4 regions of the Cytobacillus solani genome follow, and region 3 is predicted to be linked to each of the others. Evidence: a T-box and tRNA genes for the amino acid it is inferred to sense, from the RefSeq annotation. Region 3 holds a T-box; the other regions hold tRNA genes.
What was found. A T-box is a leader RNA that pairs with one kind of tRNA and senses whether it is charged. The one in region 3 lies ahead of tyrS (tyrosine--tRNA ligase), so its partner is inferred to be a tRNA-Tyr.
Positions count from the first base shown of each region.

Region 1: it encodes a tRNA-Tyr, which carries the amino acid that the T-box ahead of tyrS (tyrosine--tRNA ligase) is inferred to sense. The anticodon was not compared.
Region 2: it encodes a tRNA-Tyr, which carries the amino acid that the T-box ahead of tyrS (tyrosine--tRNA ligase) is inferred to sense. The anticodon was not compared.
Region 4: it encodes a tRNA-Tyr, which carries the amino acid that the T-box ahead of tyrS (tyrosine--tRNA ligase) is inferred to sense. The anticodon was not compared.

Region 1 covers NZ_CP041305.1:1,487,138-1,494,487, reverse strand. Annotated here, with positions in the region: rRNA gene FI644_RS07555 (23S ribosomal RNA) at 1-1,543, shown strand, start outside; rRNA gene rrf (5S ribosomal RNA) at 1,608-1,724, shown strand; tRNA gene FI644_RS07545 (tRNA-Glu) at 1,768-1,842, shown strand; tRNA gene FI644_RS07540 (tRNA-Gly) at 1,860-1,934, shown strand; tRNA gene FI644_RS07535 (tRNA-Arg) at 1,981-2,057, shown strand; tRNA gene FI644_RS07530 (tRNA-Pro) at 2,067-2,140, shown strand; tRNA gene FI644_RS07525 (tRNA-Ala) at 2,156-2,231, shown strand; tRNA gene FI644_RS07520 (tRNA-Met) at 2,252-2,325, shown strand; tRNA gene FI644_RS07515 (tRNA-Ser) at 2,338-2,430, shown strand; tRNA gene FI644_RS07510 (tRNA-Asp) at 2,452-2,525, shown strand; tRNA gene FI644_RS07505 (tRNA-Phe) at 2,695-2,770, shown strand; tRNA gene FI644_RS07500 (tRNA-Thr) at 2,930-3,002, shown strand; tRNA gene FI644_RS07495 (tRNA-Tyr) at 3,018-3,101, shown strand; tRNA gene FI644_RS07490 (tRNA-Trp) at 3,107-3,180, shown strand; tRNA gene FI644_RS07485 (tRNA-His) at 3,191-3,266, shown strand; tRNA gene FI644_RS07480 (tRNA-Ile) at 3,273-3,346, shown strand; gene FI644_RS07475 (undecaprenyl-diphosphatase) at 3,606-4,205, shown strand; gene FI644_RS07470 (MarR family winged helix-turn-helix transcriptional regulator) at 4,393-4,881, shown strand; gene FI644_RS07465 (ABC transporter ATP-binding protein) at 4,878-6,602, shown strand; gene FI644_RS07460 (ABC transporter ATP-binding protein) at 6,599-7,350, shown strand, end outside.
Region 2 covers NZ_CP041305.1:1,556,078-1,563,427, reverse strand. Annotated here, with positions in the region: rRNA gene FI644_RS08030 (23S ribosomal RNA) at 1-678, shown strand, start outside; rRNA gene rrf (5S ribosomal RNA) at 743-859, shown strand; tRNA gene FI644_RS08020 (tRNA-Glu) at 903-977, shown strand; tRNA gene FI644_RS08015 (tRNA-Val) at 982-1,057, shown strand; tRNA gene FI644_RS08010 (tRNA-Thr) at 1,070-1,142, shown strand; tRNA gene FI644_RS08005 (tRNA-Lys) at 1,311-1,386, shown strand; tRNA gene FI644_RS08000 (tRNA-Leu) at 1,397-1,478, shown strand; tRNA gene FI644_RS07995 (tRNA-Gly) at 1,490-1,564, shown strand; tRNA gene FI644_RS07990 (tRNA-Leu) at 1,572-1,660, shown strand; tRNA gene FI644_RS07985 (tRNA-Arg) at 1,673-1,749, shown strand; tRNA gene FI644_RS07980 (tRNA-Pro) at 1,756-1,832, shown strand; tRNA gene FI644_RS07975 (tRNA-Ala) at 1,845-1,920, shown strand; tRNA gene FI644_RS07970 (tRNA-Ser) at 1,973-2,065, shown strand; tRNA gene FI644_RS07965 (tRNA-Met) at 2,230-2,303, shown strand; tRNA gene FI644_RS07960 (tRNA-Asp) at 2,307-2,383, shown strand; tRNA gene FI644_RS07955 (tRNA-Phe) at 2,430-2,505, shown strand; tRNA gene FI644_RS07950 (tRNA-Tyr) at 2,540-2,623, shown strand; tRNA gene FI644_RS07945 (tRNA-His) at 2,641-2,716, shown strand; tRNA gene FI644_RS07940 (tRNA-Gln) at 2,789-2,863, shown strand; tRNA gene FI644_RS07935 (tRNA-Cys) at 2,875-2,948, shown strand; tRNA gene FI644_RS07930 (tRNA-Gly) at 2,959-3,032, shown strand; tRNA gene FI644_RS07925 (tRNA-Ile) at 3,049-3,125, shown strand; tRNA gene FI644_RS07920 (tRNA-Asn) at 3,141-3,215, shown strand; tRNA gene FI644_RS07915 (tRNA-Ser) at 3,227-3,317, shown strand; tRNA gene FI644_RS07910 (tRNA-Arg) at 3,330-3,403, shown strand; partial or broken gene FI644_RS26810 (GNAT family N-acetyltransferase) at 3,602-3,868, opposite strand; gene FI644_RS07895 (alpha/beta fold hydrolase) at 4,511-5,254, shown strand; gene FI644_RS07890 (aminoglycoside phosphotransferase family protein) at 5,278-6,183, opposite strand; gene FI644_RS07885 (LrgB family protein) at 6,208-6,900, opposite strand; gene FI644_RS07880 (CidA/LrgA family protein) at 6,870-7,274, opposite strand.
Region 3 covers NZ_CP041305.1:5,184,408-5,191,757, reverse strand. Annotated here, with positions in the region: gene FI644_RS26080 (N-acetylmuramoyl-L-alanine amidase) at 1-655, shown strand, start outside; gene FI644_RS26075 (YunG family protein) at 1,047-1,448, shown strand; gene FI644_RS26610 (hypothetical protein) at 1,475-1,645, opposite strand; gene FI644_RS26070 (MarR family transcriptional regulator) at 2,303-2,815, shown strand; T-box leader at 2,830-3,048, shown strand; gene tyrS (tyrosine--tRNA ligase) at 3,093-4,343, shown strand; gene FI644_RS26060 (hypothetical protein) at 4,486-5,019, opposite strand; gene FI644_RS26055 (CBO0543 family protein) at 5,186-5,746, shown strand; gene FI644_RS26050 (DUF4177 domain-containing protein) at 5,776-5,964, opposite strand; gene FI644_RS26040 (glycoside hydrolase family 10-like protein) at 6,376-7,350, shown strand, end outside.
Region 4 covers NZ_CP041305.1:796,577-803,926, forward strand. Annotated here, with positions in the region: gene FI644_RS04110 (HAMP domain-containing sensor histidine kinase) at 1-691, opposite strand, end outside; gene FI644_RS04115 (response regulator transcription factor) at 688-1,377, opposite strand; tRNA gene FI644_RS04120 (tRNA-Leu) at 1,643-1,724, opposite strand; tRNA gene FI644_RS04125 (tRNA-Leu) at 1,748-1,833, opposite strand; tRNA gene FI644_RS04130 (tRNA-Cys) at 1,868-1,941, opposite strand; tRNA gene FI644_RS04135 (tRNA-Gly) at 1,953-2,027, opposite strand; tRNA gene FI644_RS04140 (tRNA-Gln) at 2,032-2,106, opposite strand; tRNA gene FI644_RS04145 (tRNA-His) at 2,157-2,232, opposite strand; tRNA gene FI644_RS04150 (tRNA-His) at 2,263-2,338, opposite strand; tRNA gene FI644_RS04155 (tRNA-Trp) at 2,348-2,421, opposite strand; tRNA gene FI644_RS04160 (tRNA-Tyr) at 2,431-2,514, opposite strand; tRNA gene FI644_RS04165 (tRNA-Thr) at 2,531-2,603, opposite strand; tRNA gene FI644_RS04170 (tRNA-Phe) at 2,614-2,689, opposite strand; tRNA gene FI644_RS04175 (tRNA-Asp) at 2,702-2,778, opposite strand; tRNA gene FI644_RS04180 (tRNA-Met) at 2,782-2,855, opposite strand; tRNA gene FI644_RS04185 (tRNA-Val) at 2,892-2,967, opposite strand; tRNA gene FI644_RS04190 (tRNA-Glu) at 2,974-3,048, opposite strand; tRNA gene FI644_RS04195 (tRNA-Ser) at 3,058-3,150, opposite strand; tRNA gene FI644_RS04200 (tRNA-Asn) at 3,154-3,228, opposite strand; rRNA gene rrf (5S ribosomal RNA) at 3,238-3,354, opposite strand; rRNA gene FI644_RS04210 (23S ribosomal RNA) at 3,468-6,400, opposite strand; rRNA gene FI644_RS04215 (16S ribosomal RNA) at 6,821-7,350, opposite strand, start outside.

The sequences.
Region 1 (7,350 bases), 1.5 Mb from region 3:
GGACCTAAGCCGAGGCTGAAAAGCGTAGGCGATGGACAACAGGTTGATATTCCTGTACCACCAAACTCCGTTTGAGCAATGGGGGGACGCAGGAGGATAGGGTAAGCGCACTGCTGGATATGTGCGTCTAAGCAGTTAGGCTGCAAGCGAGGAAAATCCCGTTTGCGTGAAGGCTGAGCTGTGACAGCGAGGGAAATATAGTACCGAAGTTCCTGATTCCACACTGCCAAGAAAAGCCTCTAGTGAGGATAAGGTGCCCGTACCGCAAACCGACACAGGTAGGCGAGGAGAGAATCCTAAGGTGAGCGAGAGAACTCTCGTTAAGGAACTCGGCAAAATGACCCCGTAACTTCGGGAGAAGGGGTGCTTTTTAGGGTGAATAGCCCTGAAAAGCCGCAGTGAATAGGCCCAGGCGACTGTTTAGCAAAAACACAGGTCTCTGCGAAGCCGCAAGGCGAAGTATAGGGGCTGACGCCTGCCCGGTGCTGGAAGGTTAAGAGGAGGGGTTAGCTCACGCGAAGCTCTGAATTGAAGCCCCAGTAAACGGCGGCCGTAACTATAACGGTCCTAAGGTAGCGAAATTCCTTGTCGGGTAAGTTCCGACCCGCACGAAAGGCGTAACGATCTGGGCACTGTCTCAACGAGAGACTCGGTGAAATTATAGTACCTGTGAAGATGCAGGTTACCCGCGACAGGACGGAAAGACCCCGTGGAGCTTTACTGTAGCCTGATATTGAATTTCGGTACAGCTTGTACAGGATAGGTAGGAGCCTTGGAAGCCGGAGCGCCAGCTTCGGTGGAGGCATCGGTGGGATACTACCCTGGCTGTATTGAAATTCTAACCCATGCCCCTGATCGGGGCAGGAGACAGTGTCAGGTGGGCAGTTTGACTGGGGCGGTCGCCTCCTAAAAAGTAACGGAGGCGCCCAAAGGTTCCCTCAGAATGGTTGGAAATCATTCGAAGAGTGTAAAGGCATAAGGGAGCTTGACTGCGAGACCTACAAGTCGAGCAGGGACGAAAGTCGGGCTTAGTGATCCGGTGGTTCCGCATGGAAGGGCCATCGCTCAACGGATAAAAGCTACCCCGGGGATAACAGGCTTATCTCCCCCAAGAGTCCACATCGACGGGGAGGTTTGGCACCTCGATGTCGGCTCATCGCATCCTGGGGCTGTAGTCGGTCCCAAGGGTTGGGCTGTTCGCCCATTAAAGCGGTACGCGAGCTGGGTTCAGAACGTCGTGAGACAGTTCGGTCCCTATCCGTCGTGGGCGCAGGAAATTTGAGAGGAGCTGTCCTTAGTACGAGAGGACCGGGATGGACGCACCGCTGGTGTACCAGTTGTTCTGCCAAGAGCATCGCTGGGTAGCTATGTGCGGAAGGGATAAGTGCTGAAAGCATCTAAGCATGAAGCCCCCCTCGAGATGAGATTTCCCATAGCGTCAAGCTAGTAAGACCCCTGAAAGATGATCAGGTTGATAGGTTTGAGGTGGAAGCGTGGTGACACGTGGAGCTGACAAATACTAATCGGTCGAGGACTTAACCAAAATGAAATACATGATGTCTGTCTGTTATCTAGTTTTGAAGGAATAATCCTTTAACTAACAATAGTCTGGTGGCGATAGCGAGAAGGTCACACCCGTTCCCATCCCGAACACGGCAGTTAAGCTTCTCAGCGCCAATGGTAGTTAGGGGCTGTCCCCTTGTGAGAGTAGGACGCCGCCAGGCTAGGCCCTAATGTTGGGCTATTTTTTTCGTCTAATTTAATATGGGCCCCTTGGTCAAGCGGTTAAGACACCGCCCTTTCACGGCGGTAACACGGGTTCGAATCCCGTAGGGGTCACCATTATTTGTCTTTTATGTGCGGAAGTAGTTCAGTGGTAGAACACCACCTTGCCAAGGTGGGGGTCGCGGGTTCGAATCCCGTCTTCCGCTCCAATTTCCCATTGAGTTTAGATCACTTCTCAGTACTATTTGAATAAATGCGCCCGTAGCTCAATTGGATAGAGCGTCTGACTACGGATCAGAAGGTTATGGGTTCGACTCTTTTCGGGCGCGCCATATTCTTAACGGGAAGTAGCTCAGCTTGGTAGAGCACTTGGTTTGGGACCAAGGGGTCGCAGGTTCGAATCCTGTCTTCCCGATTTTTTATTATTTATGGGGCCTTAGCTCAGCTGGGAGAGCGCCTGCCTTGCACGCAGGAGGTCAGCGGTTCGATCCCGCTAGGCTCCACCATAGATTTAAAATAATATTTTGGCGGCGTAGCTCAGCTGGCTAGAGCGTACGGTTCATACCCGTGAGGTCGGGGGTTCGATCCCCTCTGCCGCTACTTATTTAATATGGAGGAATACCCAAGTCCGGCTGAAGGGATCGGTCTTGAAAACCGACAGGCGGGTCAAACCGCGCAGGGGTTCGAATCCCCTTTCCTCCTCCACTTCATTTGGTATAATAATTTGGTCCGGTAGTTCAGTTGGTTAGAATGCCTGCCTGTCACGCAGGAGGTCGCGGGTTCGAGTCCCGTCCGGACCGCTATTTTTTTATTTGTATTTGGCTCAGTAGCTCAGTTGGTAGAGAATTGAAAGTTTACCTGCGAAGCAATGCTTCCATGAATAGAAAACTTTCAATTTGCAACAAAGACCAAAGGGCTTTGCCGCACAGTTTTTAATGCAATCAATGTTTAGGAAATAAAACAATATATGGCTTAGTAGCTCAGTCGGTAGAGCAAAGGACTGAAAATCCTTGTGTCGGCGGTTCGATTCCGTCCTGAGCCACCATTTATATGATGATGGCCTAGCTCAATTGGTAGAGCACGATCGAATATGCTTCTTGAAATACTTTAGCGTACTGATCGAGCTGCTGCTTGTAAAAGCTTTCTGAGATCAGGACGACGCTATAAATATATTGGAGTTAAATAATATACTAATATTTACTATGCCGGCCTAGCTCAATTGGTAGAGCAACTGACTTGTAATCAGTAGGTTGGGGGTTCAAGTCCTCTGGCCGGCATGTTTTAAAGCTTATGGAGGGGTAGCGAAGTGGCTAAACGCGGCGGACTGTAAATCCGCTCCTTCGGGTTCGGCAGTTCGAATCTGCCCCCCTCCACCATTTATAGGGGTATAGTTTAAAGGTAGAACTAAGGTCTCCAAAACCTTCAGTGTGGGTTCGATTCCTACTACCCCTGCCATTTTATTTTGGCGGTTGTGGCGAAGTGGTTAACGCATCGGATTGTGGTTCCGACATTCGTGGGTTCGATTCCCATCAGCCGCCCCATAATGCGGGCCTATAGCTCAGCTGGTTAGAGCGCACGCCTGATAAGCGTGAGGTCGATGGTTCGAGTCCATTTAGGCCCATCATTTATGAATAGATAGCTAGCCTAATTCTTATAGGAAATGGCGATTTTAAAAAATGGATAACTAACCATGTCATTGAGATATAGTTAGTTATCTATTTTTTAATTGTTTTGTTAATTCTATGCAATAGTTATTAACCTATTGGTTTAAACTCTTACCTTACAAAAATGTAAGCAAATGTAAGGTAAACAAATTTTCCATTTACAGCGCATGGGACATAATTGTAGTATAAGAAAGAAATTAGGGGGGAAAGCAGCTAATGTCATTTACAGAAACGAACATTAATATATTTAGAATGATTAACGACTTAGGGAAAGAATACACATTCTTAAACCCTCCGTTTATTTTCATTGCTGAATATACAGTATATCTTTTAGCACTGGCAACGATCGTTTATTGGTTTACTCGTGAGTATAAGAATAGAATGATGGTAATAAGTGCAGGAATTACTTTTATTTTCGCTGAAATCATAGGAAAACTAGCAGGAACATTCCATTCAAACTATCAGCCTTTTGCTGAACTGGCCAATGTGAATAAATTAATAGAAAAGACAGTGGGGAACTCATTTCCAAGTGACCATACCATACTTTTCTTTTCATTTTGTATGACCTTTTGGCTTTTTAAAAAAGGGTACGGCTTTTTATGGATGATAGCCGCTATCTTAGTAGGAATATCAAGAATGTGGGTAGGCGTGCATTATCCTGCTGATGTCGCTGCAGGAGCATTAATAAGTATTGTTTCAGCAGTTGTTGTTTACTATGTTGTCCCTAGGATAAGCTTCATTCAAAAATTATTGAAGTTATATGAAAAAGGAGAAGGATATATATTGCCTTCAAAATCTAAATCTAAGGATTTCTAAAAATCAGTCTAATAAAAGACCAGCTAATAAACAGTTAGCTGGTCTTTTTATGTTTTTGGACACCGAAAGTTTATCTTTGGAATTTGCTATCGCTTGACTGCAAAAATAAAAAGGTGTAAATTTAAATACTCCTATATTGAACTGTCCATTATTGAACTATCAAGTAGTGATGAAAGGGGTATGTTTAATGGAACATGAAAATCAAAAGTTAGTACGCTCAACACAATTATTGCGTTCATTTTGGAGTGTGCAGAAAAATATTGTGCGCTTCGTTCAAAAAATTGCCGTTGAGAATGGGCTATCTGTCCCGCAATATACGATATTGATGACACTAACTCTACATAAAGAAATGAAACTGACACAAAAAAAAGTTGGAGAACAAACTTTTCTTCCTAAAAGCACGCTGAGCCATGCTGTGGATGGTCTTGCTCAGGAAGGGTTTTTAAACCGTCAGCAAGTGGAAGGGAACCGACGTGAGATGGAGTTAAAGATTACGGACAAAGGGAAGGCATTTTTAAAAAGGATGCACCTTCAAGATGGAGGAATTCATCAGCTATTTCAATCTGCTATGGAGCAGTTAACAGACAAACAGTATGAAGAACTGCTTGAATCACATTTGCTTCTATCAGCCTATTTAGAATCCCAAGTGACAGATCAAGGAGGGAAAATGAATTGATAAAATTACTGAAGCATTTATCCGTTTATAAGTGGATTATTTTAGCAGTTTTAGGACTTGTCTTTGTACAATCAATGGCTGAACTTTTTCTGCCTACACTGATGGCAGATATCGTGGATAAAGGAGTTGTTTTAGGGGATACCCCTTATATTTGGAAGATTGGCGGTTTAATGCTTGTTGTTTCAGCAGTAGGTGCTATCGCTTCTGTTATTGCCAGCTATTATTCTTCTAATGCTGCAATAGGACTTGGTCGTGATATTCGGCGAAAGGTTTTTAATCATGTGGAGAAATTTTCACTGCAGGAATTTGATGAGGTTGGAACGGCATCACTCATTACACGAACAACAAATGATATTACGCAAATCCAGCAAGTAGTCATCATGATGCTTCGTATGGTTGTAAGCGCACCGATTATGTTAGTCGGGGGAATCATTATGGCTGTTTCAAAGGATGCAGAATTATCCATTATCATTGTTATCACAATGCCTGTGTTGATTGGTTCAATTCTTTTTATTTTTAAAAAAGGGATGCCACTTTTTCAAACTGTTCAAAAACGACTGGATCGTTTAAATCTTGTTTTACGTGAAAATTTAACAGGGATTCGAGTGATACGGGCGTTTAATCGTGAACCACAGGAGAAAGTACGTCTTAAGAAAGCAAATAAAGAACTGACAGATGTCTCAATTAAAGTGAATAAAGTAATGGCGTTTATGATGCCTGTGATGATGCTTGTTATGAACTTGACTGTTGTTGCGATTATCTGGTTTGGTGGAATTCGTATTGATAATGGGGCCATGCAAATAGGGGACTTAATGGCGTTTATCCAATATGTTATGCAAATTATGTTCGCGCTTGTTATGGCTTCTATGATGTTTGTTATGATTCCGCGTGCAGCAGTATCAGCAAAAAGGATCAATGAAGTGCTTGATATGAAACCGGCATTTCTTGATGAAGGAAAACTGAAAGCAGATCGTGAGCAAGGGACACTCGAGTTTGAACATGTGACTTTTAGTTATCCTGGTGCTGAAGAACCTGCATTGACAGATATTAGTTTTACAGCCAAGCGGGGTGAAGTAACAGCTATTATTGGGGGGACAGGCTCAGGAAAATCAACGCTCGTCCATTTGATTCCTCGTTTTTATGAAGTAACTAGCGGTTCTATTCGTGTGAATGGGGTTGATATTAGAGAAGCCCCACAAAGCGAGGTACGATCAAAAATTGGCTTTGTGCCGCAAAAGGCAATGCTATTTACTGGCACAATTGCTGAGAACATTCGCTTTGGAAATTCAAATGCTTCACAAGATGAGATTGAACAAGCCACTCGAATTGCACAAGCAGAAGAATTTATACAGCAAATGAAAGATGGATATGAGTCAGAAATTGAACAAGGCGGATCCAACCTATCGGGAGGACAGAAGCAAAGATTGTCGATTGCTAGAGCTCTTGTTCGAAAACCAGATCTTTATATATTTGATGATAGTTTTTCTGCACTTGATTTCAAGACAGATGCAAAGCTTCGTCAAGCACTAAAAGATGAAACAAAGGATGCAACTATGCTGCTTGTTGCGCAGAGGATCAGTACAGTCGTTGATGCTGACCGTATCATCGTTTTAGAAAATGGACGAATTGCAGGGATTGGGACACATCAGGAGCTGCTTGAGACGAATGATGTCTACCGAGAAATCGCCCTTTCACAGCTTTCAGAGGAGGAGATCGCATGAGCAAGAAGAAAAAACCTCAAGATAGCCAACAGATGGGGCAAGGTCCAGGTGGCGGAAGCATGATGATGATGGGGCAAAAAGCAAAAGATTTTAAGGGGACATTGAGACGTCTTTTGGCCTATTTGAAGCCTCGAAGGTACCAATTGGCTGCTGTTTTTGTTGCGGCCATCTTGAGTACAATCTTCATGATTGTTGGCCCAAAAATTATGGGAACAGCGATAACGGAATTATTTGAAGGTGCATATGGGAAGTTTCAGGGGGTTCCTGGAGCGGAGATTGACTTTACAAAAATTGGGCAAATCCTACTTTTACTAGCCGGACTATACGTTTTTAGCAGTTTGTTTAGCTATTTGCAGCAATATATCATGTCTAGTGTTGCTCAAAAAACGGTGTATGATCTTAGGGAGGATGTAAATGAAAAATTGGGGAGATTGCCTCTTAAATATTTTGATGGCCGTTCGAACGGAGAAACGCTAAGCCGCGTAACGAATGATATTGATACAATCGGCAGTACACTTCAGCAAAGCTTAACACAGTTCATTACCTCCATTGTTACGATTATCGGGATTATTATTATGATGCTTTCAATCAGCCCAATCCTGACGTTAATTGCAATTATTAGTTTACCAGTGTCAATGTTTGCTATCGGACCAATTTTGAAAAGATCACAAAAACATTTTGCTGATCAGCAGCGGACTCTTGGTCAATTAAATGGACATATAGAAGAACTGTACACAGGTCATCAAGT
Region 2 (7,350 bases), 1.6 Mb from region 3:
AGACAGTGTCAGGTGGGCAGTTTGACTGGGGCGGTCGCCTCCTAAAAAGTAACGGAGGCGCCCAAAGGTTCCCTCAGAATGGTTGGAAATCATTCGAAGAGTGTAAAGGCATAAGGGAGCTTGACTGCGAGACCTACAAGTCGAGCAGGGACGAAAGTCGGGCTTAGTGATCCGGTGGTTCCGCATGGAAGGGCCATCGCTCAACGGATAAAAGCTACCCCGGGGATAACAGGCTTATCTCCCCCAAGAGTCCACATCGACGGGGAGGTTTGGCACCTCGATGTCGGCTCATCGCATCCTGGGGCTGTAGTCGGTCCCAAGGGTTGGGCTGTTCGCCCATTAAAGCGGTACGCGAGCTGGGTTCAGAACGTCGTGAGACAGTTCGGTCCCTATCCGTCGTGGGCGCAGGAAATTTGAGAGGAGCTGTCCTTAGTACGAGAGGACCGGGATGGACGCACCGCTGGTGTACCAGTTGTTCTGCCAAGAGCATCGCTGGGTAGCTATGTGCGGAAGGGATAAGTGCTGAAAGCATCTAAGCATGAAGCCCCCCTCGAGATGAGATTTCCCATAGCGTCAAGCTAGTAAGACCCCTGAAAGATGATCAGGTTGATAGGTTTGAGGTGGAAGCGTGGTGACACGTGGAGCTGACAAATACTAATCGGTCGAGGACTTAACCAAAATGAATTACATGATGTCTGTCTGTTATCTAGTTTTGAAGGAATAATCCTTTAACTAAAAATAGTCTGGTGGCGATAGCGAGAAGGTCACACCCGTTCCCATCCCGAACACGGCAGTTAAGCTTCTCAGCGCCAATGGTAGTTAGGGGCTGTCCCCTTGTGAGAGTAGGACGCCGCCAGGCTAGGCCCTAATGTTGGGCTATTTTTTTCGTCTAATTTAATATGGGCCCCTTGGTCAAGCGGTTAAGACACCGCCCTTTCACGGCGGTAACACGGGTTCGAATCCCGTAGGGGTCACCATTTTGGAGGATTAGCTCAGCTGGGAGAGCATCTGCCTTACAAGCAGAGGGTCGGCGGTTCGATCCCGTCATCCTCCACCATAATTTTATTATGCCGGCCTAGCTCAATTGGTAGAGCAACTGACTTGTAATCAGTAGGTTGGGGGTTCAAGTCCTCTGGCCGGCATGTTTCCTAAAAAGATCCATTAGCTCAGTCGGTAGAGGATTGCGGAGACTTGCAGGTCGAAGCATTCATCCTTGAATAGCAAGTTGTAGCAATCTGTGACAAATCACGCAGGGATTTGGAACACAATTAGGACTGATATCAAAGATTAGGAAATAAAATTTCGTTTTGGAGCCATTAGCTCAGTCGGTAGAGCATCTGACTTTTAATCAGAGGGTCGAAGGTTCGAGTCCTTCATGGCTCACCATTTAAATAATGCGGGTGTGGCGGAACTGGCAGACGCACTAGACTTAGGATCTAGCGCCGCAAGGCGTGGGGGTTCGACTCCCTTCACCCGCATCATTTTATTTGCGGAAGTAGTTCAGTGGTAGAACACCACCTTGCCAAGGTGGGGGTCGCGGGTTCGAATCCCGTCTTCCGCTCCAATTATTTGCCGGGGTGGCGGAACTGGCAGACGCACAGGACTTAAAATCCTGCGGTAGGTGACTACCGTACCGGTTCGATTCCGGTCCTCGGCACCACTTTAAAAAATAGCGCCCGTAGCTCAATTGGATAGAGCGTCTGACTACGGATCAGAAGGTTATGGGTTCGACTCCTTTCGGGCGCGCCATAAAAACGGGAAGTAGCTCAGCTTGGTAGAGCACTTGGTTTGGGACCAAGGGGTCGCAGGTTCGAATCCTGTCTTCCCGACCATTCATATTTTATGGGGCCTTAGCTCAGCTGGGAGAGCGCCTGCCTTGCACGCAGGAGGTCAGCGGTTCGATCCCGCTAGGCTCCACCATAAACTTACTTCAAATAGGCAGTTCTATTTTAGCTGCTTTGTTTATTTTTTCGGAGGAATACCCAAGTCCGGCTGAAGGGATCGGTCTTGAAAACCGACAGGCGGGTCAAACCGCGCAGGGGTTCGAATCCCCTTTCCTCCTCCATTTAATTTAATATTACTATCGCGGGGTGGAGCACGATCGAAAACGCTTCGAAGGAATTACTTCAGCGCACCGATTGAGCTGCTGCTTGAATAATCTTCCCGAAATCGGGGCGGTTATTTTAACTGTAAGATAATAGCATAATTAAAAATTTATAGTATTACTATCGCGGGGTGGAGCAGTTCGGTAGCTCGTCGGGCTCATAACCCGAAGGTCGCAGGTTCAAATCCTGTCCCCGCAATATGGTCCGGTAGTTCAGTTGGTTAGAATGCCTGCCTGTCACGCAGGAGGTCGCGGGTTCGAGTCCCGTCCGGACCGCCATATTTTTTCCAGTAGGGACCTACTGTTAATATATAGTTTATTGTGTGGCTCAGTAGCTCAGTCGGTAGAGCAAAGGACTGAAAATCCTTGTGTCGGCGGTTCGATTCCGTCCTGAGCCACCATTTTTTTTATCCTTTTTTAACCTTCATTCAATATGGAGGGGTAGCGAAGTGGCTAAACGCGGCGGACTGTAAATCCGCTCCTTCGGGTTCGGCAGTTCGAATCTGCCCCCCTCCACCATTTTCATTCTAAATATGGCGGTTGTGGCGAAGTGGTTAACGCATCGGATTGTGGTTCCGACATTCGTGGGTTCGATTCCCATCAGCCGCCCCATTTGAGTAATTTATATAGAATTGGTTAGATCATGTAGATTTTTCAATGATGTAATTGATGATGATATTTCAATGGGCTATAGCCAAGCGGTAAGGCATCGCACTTTGACTGCGACATGCGTTGGTTCGAATCCAGCTAGCCCAGCCATTATTTTTTAAGGCGGCATAGCCAAGTGGTAAGGCAGAGGTCTGCAAAACCTTTATCACCGGTTCAAATCCGGTTGCTGCCTCCAATTTTAATATGCGGGTGTAGTTTAGTGGTAAAACCACAGCCTTCCAAGCTGTTGTCGAGGGTTCGATTCCCTTCACCCGCTCCATTATTTATAATATAATGGGCCTATAGCTCAGCTGGTTAGAGCGCACGCCTGATAAGCGTGAGGTCGATGGTTCGAGTCCATTTAGGCCCACCATAAATGATTTATTATTCCGCAGTAGCTCAGTGGTAGAGCTATCGGCTGTTAACCGATCGGTCGTAGGTTCGAGTCCTACCTGCGGAGCCATTTTTATAATTGGGGAAGTACTCAAGAGGCTGAAGAGGCGCCCCTGCTAAGGGTGTAGGTCGGGTAACCGGCGCGAGGGTTCAAATCCCTCCTTCTCCGCCATACATATATCATGCGCCTTTAGCTCAGCTGGATAGAGCATACGCCTTCTAAGCGTACGGTCAGAGGTTCGAATCCTCTAAGGCGCGTAAAAAAGTAATTCAAATAATAAGTAAAAGGATAGCTGACCATAGTGCATTAGTATGGTTAGCTATCCTTTTTTGCTGCCTGTTAATTTGGTACAATATTTCAAAATAGATCATTGAGGTGTTAGCAATCAATGTGCGGCCGATTCACTCTTACAGCAACATTCACTGAAATTATTCATTGATTTGAGATCGATGCTGCAATAGAAGAAGAATTATATAACCCAAACTACAATGTGGCCCCGTCACAATCTGTTTTATAATTCTCATGGACTGATAACCAGGCATTACACAAACTCCACATATAATGGCAGTAATAACACCATCAGAAATAACTTATCCTATCCTAACTAACTGTTTTTCATCAAAAGCGTACACTGCAAACCAGCTTTGTTTACACATTTTCTCTAAATCATTGAAAGTTAATTTTAGAGAATTCCAACCTAATGATTCATATATTTTCAACAATCCCTAAAAATTATCAGGGGGCTGAATCGTATAAACAATCTTATCCATATACATCCCTCCGTGTTTCTTTTTTTTCACACAACTACTTTTTATAAGGAAATATATTTATTACTCCCAGAAAGTCTTTTAATATTATTCCAGGCTTCAATCGCCTCGTCAGGACTTTTCCGGCTTAGGCTGGAGGATAAAAAAGGAGAATTCTGGAATAGGAATACAGTTCGGGATACATGGATAAGTGAGAATGAGCGAATTATCTATTTGGAAAGCCATTACTTTGCAGACCCTAAAAAACTATACTTGCGCTTTGATTCGATCCGAGCCCCTGAACAGGATAAAAAGATTAAAATCAAATACACATCAGAAAATTAGGGGTTGAAAAGGGACAAGGTGAAAAGTCACCATGTCCCTTTTCACATATCTAGGCCATAAAAAGAAGGATGATTTGAAATATAGTAGAAATAGTAAGTAACCCCTTTATTAAAAAAAGCAGGAGTATACGATGAAAAACTAAAAAAATGGGCTGGAAAGGCAATAGAAAAACAAGTACCAAACCCTGGAATTGTACAAACGTACTTATTCTGTACTTAAAGGAGGATCTAACGATTGCATTATAAAGAATACGGAGATAAAAAAGCCGCATTAATGCTTTTTTTGCATGGCGGAGGAGTGACCGGCTGGATGTGGGATAAGCAGGTTCAATTCTTCATGCATTATCATTGCATTGTCCCAGATTTGCCTGAGCAAGGGAAGAGCGATGATGGAACGTACTTTTCGATAAAAAACTCTGCTGAAAAACTAATTGAATTAGTTCAAGAAAAAGCAGATGGAAAGCAAGTGATTGTAATTGGATTTTCATTAGGCGCTCAGGTAACCATTCAAATGTTAAGCATGAAACCAGAATTAATCGATTATGCAATGATCAATAGTGCGCTAGTAAGGCCTATGCTTTGGGTGAAAAAGTGGATCAGCCCCTCTATTAAACTTACATTTCCCCTTATCAAAAATCAGTCATTTTCAAGAATTCAGGCAAGAACACTTTATATTGGGAAGGATAATTTTGAAATCTATTATAAAGAAACCTGTCAAATGAAATCTGATACTTTGATTCGAATACTAGAGGAAAATATGTCATTTGAGATACCCGATCATTTCCATGAAGCAAGGGCGCAGATATTGGTTACTGTAGGTGAAAAAGAGAAAGCCGTAATGAAGAAGTCAGCAATCGATATTGTGCAGAGGAATCCAAATTGTATAGGCATGATTATCCCAAATATAGGACATGGACTGTCTCTCGCAAATCCGGCCTTTTTCAATCAAATCATTAAAGACTGGATTGCTGAAGGGAGGATTCCAAAGGAAGGAAAGCTTATTAATCGGAGTCATTAAAAAGGACCATCTTACCCGATCCCTTAAATAGGTCGGCGATGGTCCCAAAAGTATTGTATCGAATGAAAAAAAGCTTCATCATAATTCCCATGGTCTTCAATAGACCAACATGTGGCTAAAACGGAATGGGCAAATCCCCATGAATAAATTCTATGAGTATCGAGATCTAATTCCTCTGCTAAAAGGGCTATACGCTTGTCAATCAAAGCTGACAAATTTTCTGCAGGCAGCCGATTCAATAAAAATTGAATGACATCATATTCTCTATCACCAATTAATCCTTTAGGGTCAATGGCTGCCCATGAATCGCTGCCAGCATTCAATATATTGTAATGATGAAGATCGCCATGAAGCAAGTATGGCTTTTCTATTGATCTATTCAATGCTGTAAATGTTTTAGCTGCTTCCTGAAGCGTCTCTTTTGTAATGGGACCAATTCCTTCAGGGTTTTCTATCAATATGTTTAATAAAGCTTTTTCCCTATCTTCACTAGTAGGAATTTGCAGAGTATCCGATGCTGGAACCCACAATGCTTTCATGACTCTTGAAGCAATACGTGTCGCTGCTTCATCATCTTCTATGGATGCTAACATTTTTCCTGGAGTTAGTCGTTCAAGAATGAGAATTCCTTTTTTGAGATCCACATCAATGATCCCCACCATTCCACGACCGTTAAATTGCTGTATCGTGTAAACCTCTGCATTGAATTCCTCACCAGGAATGACAAGCTTAACAACGACTTCTTTCCCATCCTTTTGCACAGCAGGCGCAACGAAATTATAAGACAAAGGGAATGGAGGCATGATCTGGATGTCCCAGCGCTCCTCACATTCCTCAATGAGCTTATTAAAACGCTTCAGCCATTGTTCACCGTTCTCTTTGTGGACAGACTTGATTGTTTGTACAAATTTGTTCGGTAATTGCCTCATTTAATGTCTCCTTTTTCAGAGATTCTAAATATGAAAAGCCCATGCAACAATGGGTCCAAATATGGACCCAAGAACAGCACATAATGTCATAGAAACAGAGCTGATGGACGCTGTCAGTTCGCCATATTCAAATGCCTTCGAGGTGCCGAGAGCATGTGATGCACTTCCAAAGGCAATCCCTCTGCCAATAGAGCTATTAATGCGGCTCCATTTTAAAAATAATGGCCCTAGAATAACACCAGAAAAACCGGCAATCATGACAAATACCATTGTCATAGAAGGCTCAACACCCAAATCTGTAGCAATCTGAATGGCTACAGGTGTAGTAATTGACTTTGGAATTATGGATAGAATTAAGTCACGGTTTATTCCAAAAACCTTTGCAATTAAGATTCCGCTGATCATACCGGAAAACAATCCAATTAGAACACCAACAATAATTGGATAGATGTAGCTTATTAATATGTGGCGGTTTTTATAAAGTGGATAGGCCAATGCAACAACTGCTGGTCCTAATAAAGAATTAATCCACTTACCGCCAATCATATACTCATCATACGAAATATTAGTAAGTAATAGAAGCAGAATGTTGAGAGTTGTTGCAGTAAGGACGGGAATTAAAATCGGATAGGGAAGCCTTGCATAGATTTTCGCCATTGCTAAGTAAACAACAACAGTTCCAAGAATTATAATGATTGCGATAAGTGACTGCTGCATTTTTTATTATCCTTTCGTTTTAGTGTCTTCTTTTCTAAAAATTGGCTGGCTGTTCCTGACACCAGCATGGTCACAATAGTGCTAACAATGCCGATCAAACATAAGATCGCTCCGCTGATAGAGAATAGTGACGGGTAATTCATAATTCCGATCATGGCAGGAATAAATAATAATGGCAGATAGGCTAATAAAAAGTTTGCTCCATTCTCTATGATCTTCAATGGAATAATTTTAAGTGATAAACAAATAAGTAATAGAATTAGACCAATAATACTTCCTGGAATAGGGATAGGGAAAATATGATGAAAAACATTTCCAATCCATGTGAAAGCATATAAGATTGCAATTTGGTAGATAATTTGTAGTCCCTTCATAATACTGCTGTTCTTTAAATAAAGAACAGCTGCCTCCTTTTTCATGTGAAATCGTGATGATGATAATTAAGACCTT
Region 3 (7,350 bases):
TTCACTAACTCAGCGAACAGATGCTGCTAATTCATGGCGAGCTGATTATCTATTGTCAGTCCACATTAATTCAGGCGGTGGTACAGGATTTGAGGATTATATTTATCCAACTGCTAGTGCAGCAGCGGTTAACTATCAAAATATGATTCATGCAGAAATTAAAAAAGAGGTTGACTTTCAAGATCGAGGAAAGAAAAAAGCTAATTTTCATATGGTAAGAGAAAGCAATATGCCTTCAATTTTAACAGAAAACGGATTTATTGATCATCCGTCTGATGCAGCGAAATTAAAGCAACAACCCTATATTGAAAGGATCGCTCTTGGGCATGCGAATGGTTTGGTACGTGCATTCAATCTTCAGGAAAAAGCACCAAAACCGCCAATGTGGGAAGGAATGGAGCTGAAGCAAGAACAAATTGGCCGTATTAGAATTTTAAAACGAATAAACTTATGGAAACGCGACGCGAATGATCAGCTTGTTTTTGTTAGGATTCTACAGCCTGGTGAGGTTTACAGAGTTTATGGATATGATGATCTTTATTTTGGGCAATACGATGTCGGGGATAATCATTGGATTACTAAAATTGACGGCTATATCAAATATGAAACTCCGTCAAAGGCTTTGTTAAAGAAGGCAAATGAGTATTACAAATAAAATAGTCCCTCTCAATTATGAGAGGGACTATGAGGTATTATTGCAATGAAATTTAAGGTGGGATTTTTCTTTAGTCGTTTCCTTTTTTGATTTGATAAATAATATACTTCGTTTGAATCAACATGAATATGGTAAACAAAGGAATGGAAATCCATAAGATCTGTCTATGCCAATCTAAGTTTCGTTTCATTACTATACTAGAAGCAAGGATGTTAATTAATAAATGTTTTAGCATGCGATGACTCCCTTAATGAAAGTATGTACGTATATCTTACATAAAATGAGAAGGATTCATTCATCGTTTATTGAAGAAATTTTGTTATTTCGTATTTATTATAAAACATATATTGATTTGTATAATATAATCAGGGAAAGAGAGAGGGGATAAATTATGTCTTCCAAAAAAGATGAGTTAGAAAACTTGATGAGATTCTTATTCCAATCTTGGTCCATTCAATCAAGTTCCAAGTGGTCTGAGGATAATCCAGCAAAAGGACAATGCGGGGTAACAGCATTAGTCGTAAACGATATTTTCGGCGGAGAAATATTGAAAACCATGTTGCCAGATGGATGGCACTTCTACAATAGGGTCGATGGGAAGTGTTATGATTTTACCAAATCCCAATTTAGTGAGGAAATTAATTACAAAGATATTAAATCTAATAGGGAAGAAGCTTTTTTGGATACCAATCAAAAACAATACAAGTATTTAAAACGTAGAGTAGAAAAATTAATCCCAATCAGGCAGGAAGTCTCTGTCCGACTAAGTGAAACTAGAGCAATGAATGAATAAAAAAGAAAAAAATCCAGATGCAATAATTAGGTGGATAATGGTCTGTTTTCGTTTTTTTTCTGAAAAAATTCGATTGCTTGATATGTGTTAGCTATAACTATTGCTGCATAACAAACTGTTAATGCCCGGTCAAATTGACCGGTAAGCAGAAAAATAAATATTAAAACTAATAGAATAAAACCAAATACCTTTTTCAAAATGATCTCTCCTCATACTTACATATTCCTAGTAATTGCTTTTGTACAGGTGAGAATTTTTATAAAATGAAATTTTCAAAATAAATAGAGGGTTTCCCCTCTATTCGCTATCGTAAGGTTGTAGTACATAAGCTTCCTTGTCACAACAGGAGGGACAAATTGGCTCGTTGTTTATATATGTCATTTTCTCAAAACTAGCTAGTTCTCCACATTCTTTACAAACGATGAATTCACTCAAAATAATCACCCTTTCAATGATTTAATATTAAGTGTATTTGGACAAGAGCGTTTTTATGAAAGAAGCTTTTTTAATTATAATTGAAAAAAGTGATAACTAGGTAAAAATTAAACGACAAAATCCTCCTCGTTCTTCAACTATGACAATCAAAAGATTATATCCATAAAAAAGAAGGAAAAAGTTGAATACTGTTAAAATTATTCATAACACTAACTTAGTTATTTGGAGCGAGTACTAATACGAAATAATCAAATAAAAACATAACTTTTTACAGTAAATGCTTATTATATGGCTAAAGTATATCTGGCAGAGAAACTATTGAATTTATAAATTTAATAAAATGTTATTGCATTCATAAAATTCTTTTGGTATTATCGTTTCATAGCTAATGATTTTGAAAATTAACGAGGTGAGTGATTATACATTCATTTAATGAAAATGGAGAATTGCTTCCCGAAGAGGTAGATACAATCAATCTCTTAACTAAAATCCCAATTGAATCGTTAAACTTAGATGCAATTGCTGTGGTAACAAATATTTATCGAATTGCACAAGGATTAAGAACAAAGATGGAACGTGAAGTGTTATCCGCATATGGGTTATCGTGGACCTCATTTTCCATTCTTTATGATTTGTGGATATGGAATTCATTAGAAACAAAAAAATTGGCTTTATCAGCTGGTATCACAAAAGCAACAGTAAGCAATATAACTAATACACTAGAGCGAAAAGAATTATGTTTTCGAAAAGTTGATAACAGGGACCGAAGAATTACCTTTGTAACCATAACGGAAAAAGGGAAACGGGTAATGGAAGAATTATATCCTCAATTTCATGAAAATGAAGTTGATATTGTCTTGAGTTTGAGTGTGAGTGAACAAAAAGGCATTTCAAAATTACTTCGAAGAGTTATTAGAGAGAACAATTTTTGATATAAATGAATATGCGAAAAGCAATGAGAGGAAATCTAGTAGCAGTTATCTCCCTGTAATCAGAGAGTCAATGGCTGGTGTGAATTGACACAAAGATAACGCGAATTACATTCCTTGAGCTTTCTTTGCGAAAAAAGCAGCAAAGAACGGAAAAACCGTTAAACGTTGAGTGGAAGGATCATATCCTTCAATAAGGGTGGTACCGCGTGTAAAAGTTAAGCCACGTCCCTTTTTAGGGGATGTGGTTTTTTTATATTATTTTTTAGGAGGAATGAAGATGAGTCATTTAATGGAACGATTGACTGAGAAACAACGAACAGAAGTAAAGCGACAGATGGCAATTTACAGCCAAGGTGTGCAAGAAATTATTCCAACGGAAGAATTAGAAATTAAAATAGCCAAATCAATAATTGAGAATCGTCCTTTAAAAGTAAAACTTGGATTAGACCCATCTGCTCCAGATGTACATCTTGGTCATACGGTCGTTTTAAATAAACTTAGGCAGTTTCAAGAAAATGGGCATACCATCCAACTAATTATTGGTGACTTTACTGGGAAGATTGGCGATCCAACAGGTAAATCAATAGCTAGAAAGCAACTTACAGATGAAGACGTTAAGCATAATGCAAAAACGTACTTTGAACAATTTGGAAAGATCATGGATATGTCGAAAGTAGAGCTGCATTTCAACTCCCAGTGGTTGTCTAAATTGAATTTTGAGGAAGTCATTCAATTAGCAGGGAAAATAACAGTTGCTAGATTACTGGAAAGAGATGACTTTGAAGAACGGATAGCTTTTGGGAAACCAATTTCTCTACATGAATTCTTCTATCCTTTAATGCAGGGATATGATTCAGTCATATTAGAATGTGATATTGAACTTGGTGGAACAGACCAGCATTTCAACATTTTGATGGGAAGACATTTTCAAGAAAAGTTTGGAAAAGATAAGCAGGTTGCATTATTAATGCCGTTAATAGAGGGGCTTGATGGTGTAGAAAAGATGTCTAAATCAAAGAAAAACTACATTGGTATTGATGAAAGTCCACAAGAAATGTACGGAAAAGCGATGTCTATACCTGATGAGTTAATGGATAAGTATTTTGAGCTGGTCACAGATCTAACGCCTGTACAAATTCAGAAAATCAAAGAAGAAATTAAATCAGGAATACTGCACCCAAGAGATGCAAAAATGCTACTCGGAAAGACGATTGTAAGAATGTATCACGGGTTAGATGCAGCAGAACAAGCAGAACAGCATTTTATTCAAGTCTTCCAACAAGGTAGTATTCCCGACGAGATTCCAGTGATTGAATGGAGAGGAAATGAAGAAATTTCTGTAATCGACTTACTTGTGAATGTAAAGTTGTTCCAATCCAAAAGTGAAGCCCGTAGAATGATTGAAAATAGAGGTATAAAGATTAATGGTGAAAAGGTACGGGATGTTCAACAGCAAATTTCCATTACTGATGGATTAATTATACAGGTTGGTAAGCGGAAATTTGTGAAAATGATAATCCAATCATAGTGTAATTAAAAGTTATACTTTATAGAAATTCATACAAAAAAATCATATGAAATAGCAGGTTACTAATAGAGAAACTATCTAATTCAAATGGTAAAACAGCATCTTAATACAAGATGCTGTAGTAAGCTGCATTGTTAAAAAACTAGGCTTCTATTTCAACATATTCTTGTAAGTTTTTAGCAATGCAGTTATTAATTTTTTTAATAGTAAGAGGGGATGTATGTTCAAATAAGCTATACAGAGATTTGATGGATGCAAGAAGTACTTTGTTTTGATCTAAATCTTCACGTTTAATGGAAAAGGTTTCTAATGTTTCGGGATAGTGATGTCGTTTAAGTTCTAATTCTATTTTCTCAAGAAGTGAATGCATGGATTCGTCTTTAAAATACTTTATACCAGCTTTGATGGCTGACCAACTTTTAGGTTGAGCCATTAAATAAGCACTCCACCAAAAAAATTCGATATGTGACTTACTTACATGTTTGTAAAAAACATAAAACATAAATAATGCTCTTTGACCTTCTGATAGTTCCTCATAAAATTGTTCTTTAATCCGATTGAAATCGGTTTGTTCCGCAACTTTCTTTTTATAAAGCTTAATAAGTGGTTCAAAGCATTTTTCGCCTAGATTAGCACCCGTAAAATCAATGTCTTGTTTTTTCATCGCTATTTGCAAATATAATCACTCTCCTCCCTATATTATACAACATTTGGAAATGGAAAATGAATAAGTAAGGGATTAAAGAATGGTTTGTTCATTTAACACTCAAGAACAAGAATAAAAAAACATCAAGTCTAATATTAAGAGGTAAGTATTAAGGAATAAAAAGGGTGTGTGGAGAATGACGTTTCAAGAGGGATTAAAGCAAGTTGAAAAAGCAAATAAAATAATTGTCCATGCAAACGAATTAATTGTTGATGCAACGATTAATGCATTCCTATTCACCTGGAGCTGGTGGGTATCGTTAGCAATGTTAATTGTACCATGGATTCTATGGGCAATATTCCGAAAAAGGGAAAGCTCGGCACGACTACTATTTGTTGGATTTATTATAATGATTTTATCGACAAACTTAGATGGAGTAGGAGTCGACTTTGGCAAATGGACGTATCCTGTTAAAGTAATCCCGTTGCCTACAATAAGCTATTCCTTTAGAAATTCAGTAATACCGGTAACGATTATGTTTTTACTTCAATATAAGTCCCATGTGAATCCATTTATTAAGGCACTTTTGTTTGGAGCTTTCGGTGCTTTTGTAGGTATGCCAATTATGTCTATGCTAGACCTATATAAAAAAGTAGACTGGGCCTATACCTATTCTTTTTTAATTCTAACTTCTTTATATTTAGTTGCTCACTTGTTTAGCAGAAGGAGAAGCTTTGAAATGATTGGCGGCAAATAAAATATTGGCAGGCTCGCGGCCCGCCTTGCTTATCCAAGTTTCCTTTCGAATATTAATTCCATAGTGATTGCTTGGCCGCCTGCGGCAAAAGGGGGAGTTAGAATTTGGTGGAGCCTCCATCCTTTGCGAGCGTGCTCATGAATAATCTCATGGTAATCTTCTTTAGGATAATTACTAAAAGAACCTACAGCAACATCGACAAACTTGTATTCATACATAAACATCACTCCTTAGTTTTTCTTGTTTCCAATACTACGGTAGATTGGGCTAAATAGTTTCATGAAATATTGTTAAACCATCTTAGAATTTGTTTGGCTTTTCTACCTTCATAGAAGATACTTCACCACATTTTTTGCAAAATGTAAGTATTAAGTTAGAGCCTAGAGAAAAAGTCTTGTTGATTGGTCTGACTTTTGCGTAACCATCTAAACGGCCTTTAGTAAATTTTGTACTACCACAGGCTTTGCAAGTTTGAACCTGATTAGTCATAGTAACACCCCGAATTTTTAGTCCTACTTAATTATATAATACTCTGAAAAATAATTTCATTCATATAATAATTGACTATCCTTCCAATAATTGTGAAAATGAGAGGGTCATAGAGTACTACTATATGAGGAGGACGAAGAATGAAGGTAGCAAAAAAAGCGGCAATCATTTCGCTTATTCTTGTCTTAATGGGGACGTCATTTATACAATTTCCTAAACATGGACAAGCAGAAACTATAACTACATACAAAAAAAGAGAGCTGCGAGCTGTTTGGATCGCTTCAGTAACGAATATTGATTGGCCTTCGAAAAAAGGATTATCAATAGAAAAACAAAAACAAGAGTTTACGAAGCTATTAGATGAAGCAGAGAAAATGGGAATGAATGCTGTTATTGTCCAAGTGAAACCAACAGCTGATGCGTTTTACCCTAGCAAGTATGGTCCGTGGTCTGAATATTTAACGGGTACTCAAGGAAAAAATCCAGGCTATGATCCACTTGCCTTTATGATTGATGAGGCTCATAAACGTAATCTTGAGTTTCATGCTTGGTTCAACCCATACAGAATTTCTATGAATCACACGAATATTAAACGTTTATCGGCAGATCACCCTGCTAGAAAACATCAAAATTGGGTTGAATCATATGGAGGCAAGCTCTACTATAACCCTGGACTACCTGAGGTAAAGAAATTTATCATTGATGGAATTTTAGAGGTTGTAAAGAACTATGATATTGATGGTGTTCATATGGACGACTACTTTTATCCTTATAAAGTAAAAGGAAAAGATTTTCCTGATACGGCAGAATTTAAAAAATATGGTAAAGGGAAGTTTAAAACAATAGCGGATTGGCGTAGAGATAATGTAAACCAGCTAGTCCGGGATTTGAATAAGGCAATTAAAAAGGAAAAGCCTTATGTGAAATTCGGGATTAGCCCATTCGGAGTATGGAGAAACATTGCCAAAGATTCGACAGGTTCAAAAACAACAGCAGGTCTAAGCAATTATGATGATTTATATGCCGATACAAGAGAGTGGATACGCAAAGGTTATATAGATTATATTACTCCGCAAATCTATTGGAATATTGGCTTTAAGCCAGCGGCTTACGAT
Region 4 (7,350 bases), 820 kb from region 3:
TTATCGAAGCAACAGGAGTCTTAATATCATGACTTAATGTCGCTACAAGCTCTTTCTTGCTGCGGTTGGATTCATACTCTCTTTGGCGTGCAGCATGAAGTTCCTCACGCATTAAATCAAAACTTTCCGTGAAGGCACCAAAGTAATTGTTCCGTGTTATATTTAAAGGCAGATCTAGATTGCCTCGAGCTACATTCGCAGCAAAATTTTGCAGCTGTTGAAATGGTTTCAATAACTTTCTATGTATATAGAGAAGATATAAAATACCAATCATCATTAATAGACTAAATATCAAGCTGATAGATACGATCAGTTCATTTTTCATTTGCTGCAATAATTCTTGTTCTTCATTACGGATAATAATTTTCCCTACAATCTTATCGTTTTGCTCCACGTCTATAACTGTATCTCTATTTTTTATTGCTTCGTATAAATTGATAAAATGATTACCTGGTGTTTGATAAATCACATTTCCCAAATGATCTACGATAGAGAATGGTTGTATTATGCTGCTGGTGTTAAAAGCTTCCTCGTTAATATGTCCCCAGTTATTTTCAACAATCTTAACCACTTCATTAATGGCTACAAGATCCACTTCTGAAATATTTTTATTCTTTATTATTACTACGGAGATGCTAATTCCTGCACCAAAAACTGCCAGTATCATGACAATGGCCAATTTTATTCTCATTGACTGATATCCTCTAAAACATACCCTGTTCCCCAAACTGTTTTAATAAATTGCGGATTCCTAGGATCCTCTTCAATTTTCTCTCGTAAATGCCGAATATGTACATTAAGGGTCCCATCACCTACAAAGGAATCTCCCCATACATGTTGAAACAATTCTTCTTTTGTAATAATTCGATTTTTATTATTCACCAAATAAGACAAAAGTTTATATTCCATCGCTTTTAATTGAATATCCTCACCATTTACTCGGACACGATGAAGCTTCGTATCCATTTGGATTTGTCCAAACGCTAAAACTTCTTGCGAATTGTTCATGCTGCCACTATATCTTTTTAATACAGCTTTCACTTTAGCCAGTAAAATACTTAATGTATATGGCTTTTGAATGTAATCGTCTCCACCTATATTTAGAGCAATCAGCACATCGTCATCACTAGAACGTGCACTGATAAATAGAATAGGAATCTGCGTTGATTTACGTAATTCTTTACATAAATCAAATCCAGAAGAACTTCCAAGATTTATATCAAGGAGAATCAATGATGGCTCATTTTCCTCCAAAAAACGTTCGCACTCCTCAGCACTTGTCACAAACGCTGTTTTAACCTCAAACATATTAAAATATTCACAAGTTGTTTCAGCTAAAGCAATCTCATCATCAACAATCAAACAATCTAATTTCATAGCAAATCTCCTAGAAAAATACTATCCTACATTTATTTTCCGGACATTTTCAGTATATCATTACTTTTTATAAGCAAGTGCAAATTTATGGGTCTTAATATTAAAAAAAGACGCTGATTTTTGCTCATAATACGACTATTAATAACAGTGGATTTAGCAAAATTCACTAGTAAATAAACACAAAAAACCGTTCCCCACATTGTGAGAAACGGTTGATATGACGATATTATTCACGTTAAAATTACTGATTGTTACTAAATGTTGATACCGGTGGTCGGGGTCGAACCGACACTCCAGAAGGAACACGATTTTGAGTCGTGCGCGTCTGCCAATTCCGCCACACCGGCATATTAAATTATTTCTTGGAAAGTGCCGAGGACCGGAATCGAACCGGTACGGTAGTCACCTACCGCAGGATTTTAAGTCCTGTGCGTCTGCCAGTTCCGCCACCCCGGCGTATCTATTTCATAAGCTAATGATTAGTAAATTATGGAGGCGGCAACCGGATTTGAACCGGTGATCAGGGTTTTGCAGACCCATGCCTTACCACTTGGCTATGCCGCCATAAAATAAATTGGAGCGGAAGACGGGATTCGAACCCGCGACCCCCACCTTGGCAAGGTGGTGTTCTACCACTGAACTACTTCCGCAAAATGGCTGGGCTAGCTGGATTCGAACCAACGCATGTCGCAGTCAAAGTGCGATGCCTTACCGCTTGGCTATAGCCCAATAGTTATTCATATTATATGTAACAAATGTAGATTATGTGAATCGTAATATGGGGCGACTGATGGGAATCGAACCCACGAGTGTCGGAACCACAATCCGATGCGTTAACCACTTCGCCACAATCGCCATAATCAAATTTATTCATTCATAAAATTATGGGGCGGCTGATGGGAATCGAACCCACGAATGTCGGAACCACAATCCGATGCGTTAACCACTTCGCCACAACCGCCATAAATAATGGCAGGGGTAGTAGGAATCGAACCCACACTGAAGGTTTTGGAGACCTTAGTTCTACCTTTAAACTATACCCCTATAAATAAATGGTGGAGGGGGACGGATTCGAACCGCCGAACCCTAAGGAGCGGATTTACAGTCCGCCGCGTTTAGCCACTTCGCTACCCCTCCGAAAAAGTGTGAGACATGCCGGCCAGAGGACTTGAACCCCCAACCTACTGATTACAAGTCAGTTGCTCTACCAATTGAGCTAGGCCGGCACAATATAAATGGTGGCTCAGGACGGAATCGAACCGCCGACACAAGGATTTTCAGTCCTTTGCTCTACCGACTGAGCTACTGAGCCACTATATAAAAATGGCGGTCCGGACGGGACTCGAACCCGCGACCTCCTGCGTGACAGGCAGGCATTCTAACCAACTGAACTACCGGACCAGATTGCGGGGACAGGATTTGAACCTGCGACCTTCGGGTTATGAGCCCGACGAGCTACCGGACTGCTCCACCCCGCGATAATCTTATTTCCATATGTACCTATCAAGTAAATATGGTGGAGGATGACGGGATCGAACCGCCGACCCTCTGCTTGTAAGGCAGATGCTCTCCCAGCTGAGCTAATCCTCCTAATAATGGTGACCCCTACGGGATTCGAACCCGTGTTACCGCCGTGAAAGGGCGGTGTCTTAACCGCTTGACCAAGGGGCCATATGTAAATGGCGGAGAGCAAGGGATTTGAACCCTTGAGACAGCTATAAACCGCCTACACGATTTCCAATCGTGCTCCTTCGGCCACTCGGACAGCTCTCCTTATGGCTCCGCAGGTAGGACTCGAACCTACGACCGATCGGTTAACAGCCGATAGCTCTACCACTGAGCTACTGCGGAATAATACCAGCTTGGCGGCGTCCTACTCTCACAAGGGGACAGCCCCTAACTACCATTGGCGCTGAGAAGCTTAACTGCCGTGTTCGGGATGGGAACGGGTGTGACCTTCTCGCTATCGCCACCAAACTTTTTTGAAGACAAGTTTTATTATAACGTCTTTTTTAATTTTTTCAAGAGAAAAATTGAAATTTATTCTCTCAAAACTAGATAATGTTAAAGAAGAAGTAGAGTAATCATTTATGGTTAAGTCCTCGACCGATTAGTATTTGTCAGCTCCACGTGTCACCACGCTTCCACCTCAAACCTATCAACCTGATCATCTTTCAGGGGTCTTACTAGCTTGACGCTATGGGAAATCTCATCTCGAGGGGGGCTTCATGCTTAGATGCTTTCAGCACTTATCCCTTCCGCACATAGCTACCCAGCGATGCTCTTGGCAGAACAACTGGTACACCAGCGGTGCGTCCATCCCGGTCCTCTCGTACTAAGGACAGCTCCTCTCAAATTTCCTGCGCCCACGACGGATAGGGACCGAACTGTCTCACGACGTTCTGAACCCAGCTCGCGTACCGCTTTAATGGGCGAACAGCCCAACCCTTGGGACCGACTACAGCCCCAGGATGCGATGAGCCGACATCGAGGTGCCAAACCTCCCCGTCGATGTGGACTCTTGGGGGAGATAAGCCTGTTATCCCCGGGGTAGCTTTTATCCGTTGAGCGATGGCCCTTCCATGCGGAACCACCGGATCACTAAGCCCGACTTTCGTCCCTGCTCGACTTGTAGGTCTCGCAGTCAAGCTCCCTTATGCCTTTACACTCTTCGAATGATTTCCAACCATTCTGAGGGAACCTTTGGGCGCCTCCGTTACTTTTTAGGAGGCGACCGCCCCAGTCAAACTGCCCACCTGACACTGTCTCCTGCCCCGATCAGGGGCATGGGTTAGAATTTCAATACAGCCAGGGTAGTATCCCACCGATGCCTCCACCGAAGCTGGCGCTCCGGCTTCCAAGGCTCCTACCTATCCTGTACAAGCTGTACCGAAATTCAATATCAGGCTACAGTAAAGCTCCACGGGGTCTTTCCGTCCTGTCGCGGGTAACCTGCATCTTCACAGGTACTATAATTTCACCGAGTCTCTCGTTGAGACAGTGCCCAGATCGTTACGCCTTTCGTGCGGGTCGGAACTTACCCGACAAGGAATTTCGCTACCTTAGGACCGTTATAGTTACGGCCGCCGTTTACTGGGGCTTCAATTCAGAGCTTCGCGTAAGCTAACCCCTCCTCTTAACCTTCCAGCACCGGGCAGGCGTCAGCCCCTATACTTCGCCTTGCGGCTTCGCAGAGACCTGTGTTTTTGCTAAACAGTCGCCTGGGCCTATTCACTGCGGCTTTTCAGGGCTATTCACCCTAAAAAGCACCCCTTCTCCCGAAGTTACGGGGTCATTTTGCCGAGTTCCTTAACGAGAGTTCTCTCGCTCACCTTAGGATTCTCTCCTCGCCTACCTGTGTCGGTTTGCGGTACGGGCACCTTATCCTCACTAGAGGCTTTTCTTGGCAGTGTGGAATCAGGAACTTCGGTACTATATTTCCCTCGCTGTCACAGCTCAGCCTTCACGCAAACGGGATTTTCCTCGCTTGCAGCCTAACTGCTTAGACGCACATATCCAGCAGTGCGCTTACCCTATCCTCCTGCGTCCCCCCATTGCTCAAACGGAGTTTGGTGGTACAGGAATATCAACCTGTTGTCCATCGCCTACGCTTTTCAGCCTCGGCTTAGGTCCCGACTAACCCTGAGCGGACGAGCCTTCCTCAGGAAACCTTAGGCATTCGGTGGATGGGATTCTCACCCATCTTTCGCTACTCATACCGGCATTCTCACTTCTAAGCGCTCCACCAGTCCTTGCGGTCTAGCTTCAACGCCCTTAGAACGCTCTCCTACCACGGACATCGTAGATGTCCATCCACAGCTTCGGTGATACGTTTAGCCCCGGTACATTTTCGGCGCAGAGTCACTCGACCAGTGAGCTATTACGCACTCTTTAAATGGTGGCTGCTTCTAAGCCAACATCCTGGTTGTCTAAGCAACTCCACATCCTTTTCCACTTAACGTATACTTTGGGACCTTAGCTGGTGGTCTGGGCTGTTTCCCTCTTGACTACGGATCTTATCACTCGCAGTCTGACTCCCATGGATAAGTCTTTGGCATTCGGAGTTTGTCTGAATTCGGTAACCCGATGGGGGCCCCTAGTCCAAACAGTGCTCTACCTCCAAGACTCTTTCTACATGAGGCTAGCCCTAAAGCTATTTCGGAGAGAACCAGCTATCTCCAAGTTCGATTGGAATTTCTCCGCTACCCACACCTCATCCCCGCACTTTTCAACGTGCGTGGGTTCGGTCCTCCATTCAGTGTTACCTGAACTTCAACCTGGACATGGGTAGATCACCTGGTTTCGGGTCTACGACCACATACTCATTCGCCCTATTCAGACTCGCTTTCGCTGCGGCTCCGTCTATTCAACTTAACCTCGCATGTAATCGTAACTCGCCGGTTCATTCTACAAAAGGCACGCTATCACCCATTAACGGGCTCTAACTACTTGTAGGCACACGGTTTCAGGATCTCTTTCACTCCCCTTCCGGGGTGCTTTTCACCTTTCCCTCACGGTACTGGTTCACTATCGGTCACTAGGGAGTATTTAGCCTTGGGAGATGGTCCTCCCTGCTTCCGACGGGATTTCTCGTGTCCCGCCGTACTCAGGATCCACTCTGGAGGGAACGAAGTTTCAACTACAGGGCTTTTACCTTCTCTGGCCGGCCTTTCCAGACCTGTTCATTTACCTCGTTCCTTTGTAACTCCGTGTAGAGTGTCCTACAACCCCAAGAGGCAAGCCTCTTGGTTTGGGCTAATCCCGTTTCGCTCGCCGCTACTCAGGGAATCGCGTTTGCTTTCTCTTCCTCCGGGTACTTAGATGTTTCAGTTCCCCGGGTCTGCCTTCAATACCCTATGTATTCAGGTAAAGATTCTATCCCATTACGGATAGAGGGTTCCCCCATTCGGAAATCTCCGGATCAAAGCTTACTTACAGCTCCCCGAAGCATATCGGTGTTAGTCCCGTCCTTCATCGGCTCCTAGTGCCTAGGCATTCACCGTGCGCCCTTTCTAACTTAACCTACTTCGGTCAATGATCAACTGCGCATCTCGGCGTCAGCTCTCTCGCTGTGCTCCTCACGTACTGAGTACGTTCCGGTGCTCGCTCGGTCGCTTCCTTGATCTGCTTGTTGCTCATTGCCCTCATGGTTTACACTCTTACTTGGTTTTAAAAACTCAATATAAGAGAAAAAACTAAGATGGCGATTACTCGGTTATCTTCTTTATTGCATTATCTAGTTTTCAAAGAACAAGGCTACTGATTTCAATCACAACGTGATTAAGCTACGTAGCTATTCATCATGCTGCCTTGCGACGAGCTGAGGTTTATCTTCCTCGAACTACTGCGGCGCAGGAGCAAAATAATATGAGAGATTACTCTCTCAAAACTGAACGAACAATGAAACGTCTTTTAATGAAGTTAGACTTCATTTCATCCTTAGAAAGGAGGTGATCCAGCCGCACCTTCCGATACGGCTACCTTGTTACGACTTCACCCCAATCATCTGTCCCACCTTAGGCGGCTGGCTCCTTGCGGTTACCCCACCGACTTCGGGTGTTACAAACTCTCGTGGTGTGACGGGCGGTGTGTACAAGGCCCGGGAACGTATTCACCGCGGCATGCTGATCCGCGATTACTAGCGATTCCGGCTTCATGCAGGCGAGTTGCAGCCTGCAATCCGAACTGAGAATGGTTTTATGGGATTGGCTAAACCTCGCGGTCTTGCAGCCCTTTGTACCATCCATTGTAGCACGTGTGTAGCCCAGGTCATAAGGGGCATGATGATTTGACGTCATCCCCACCTTCCTCCGGTTTGTCACCGGCAGTCACCTTAGAGTGCCCAACTGAATGCTGGCAACTAAGATCAAGGGTTGCGCTCGTTGCGGGACTTAACCCAACATCTCACGACACGAGCTGACGACAACCATGCACCACCTGTCACTCTGTCCCCCGAAGGGGAACGTCCTATCT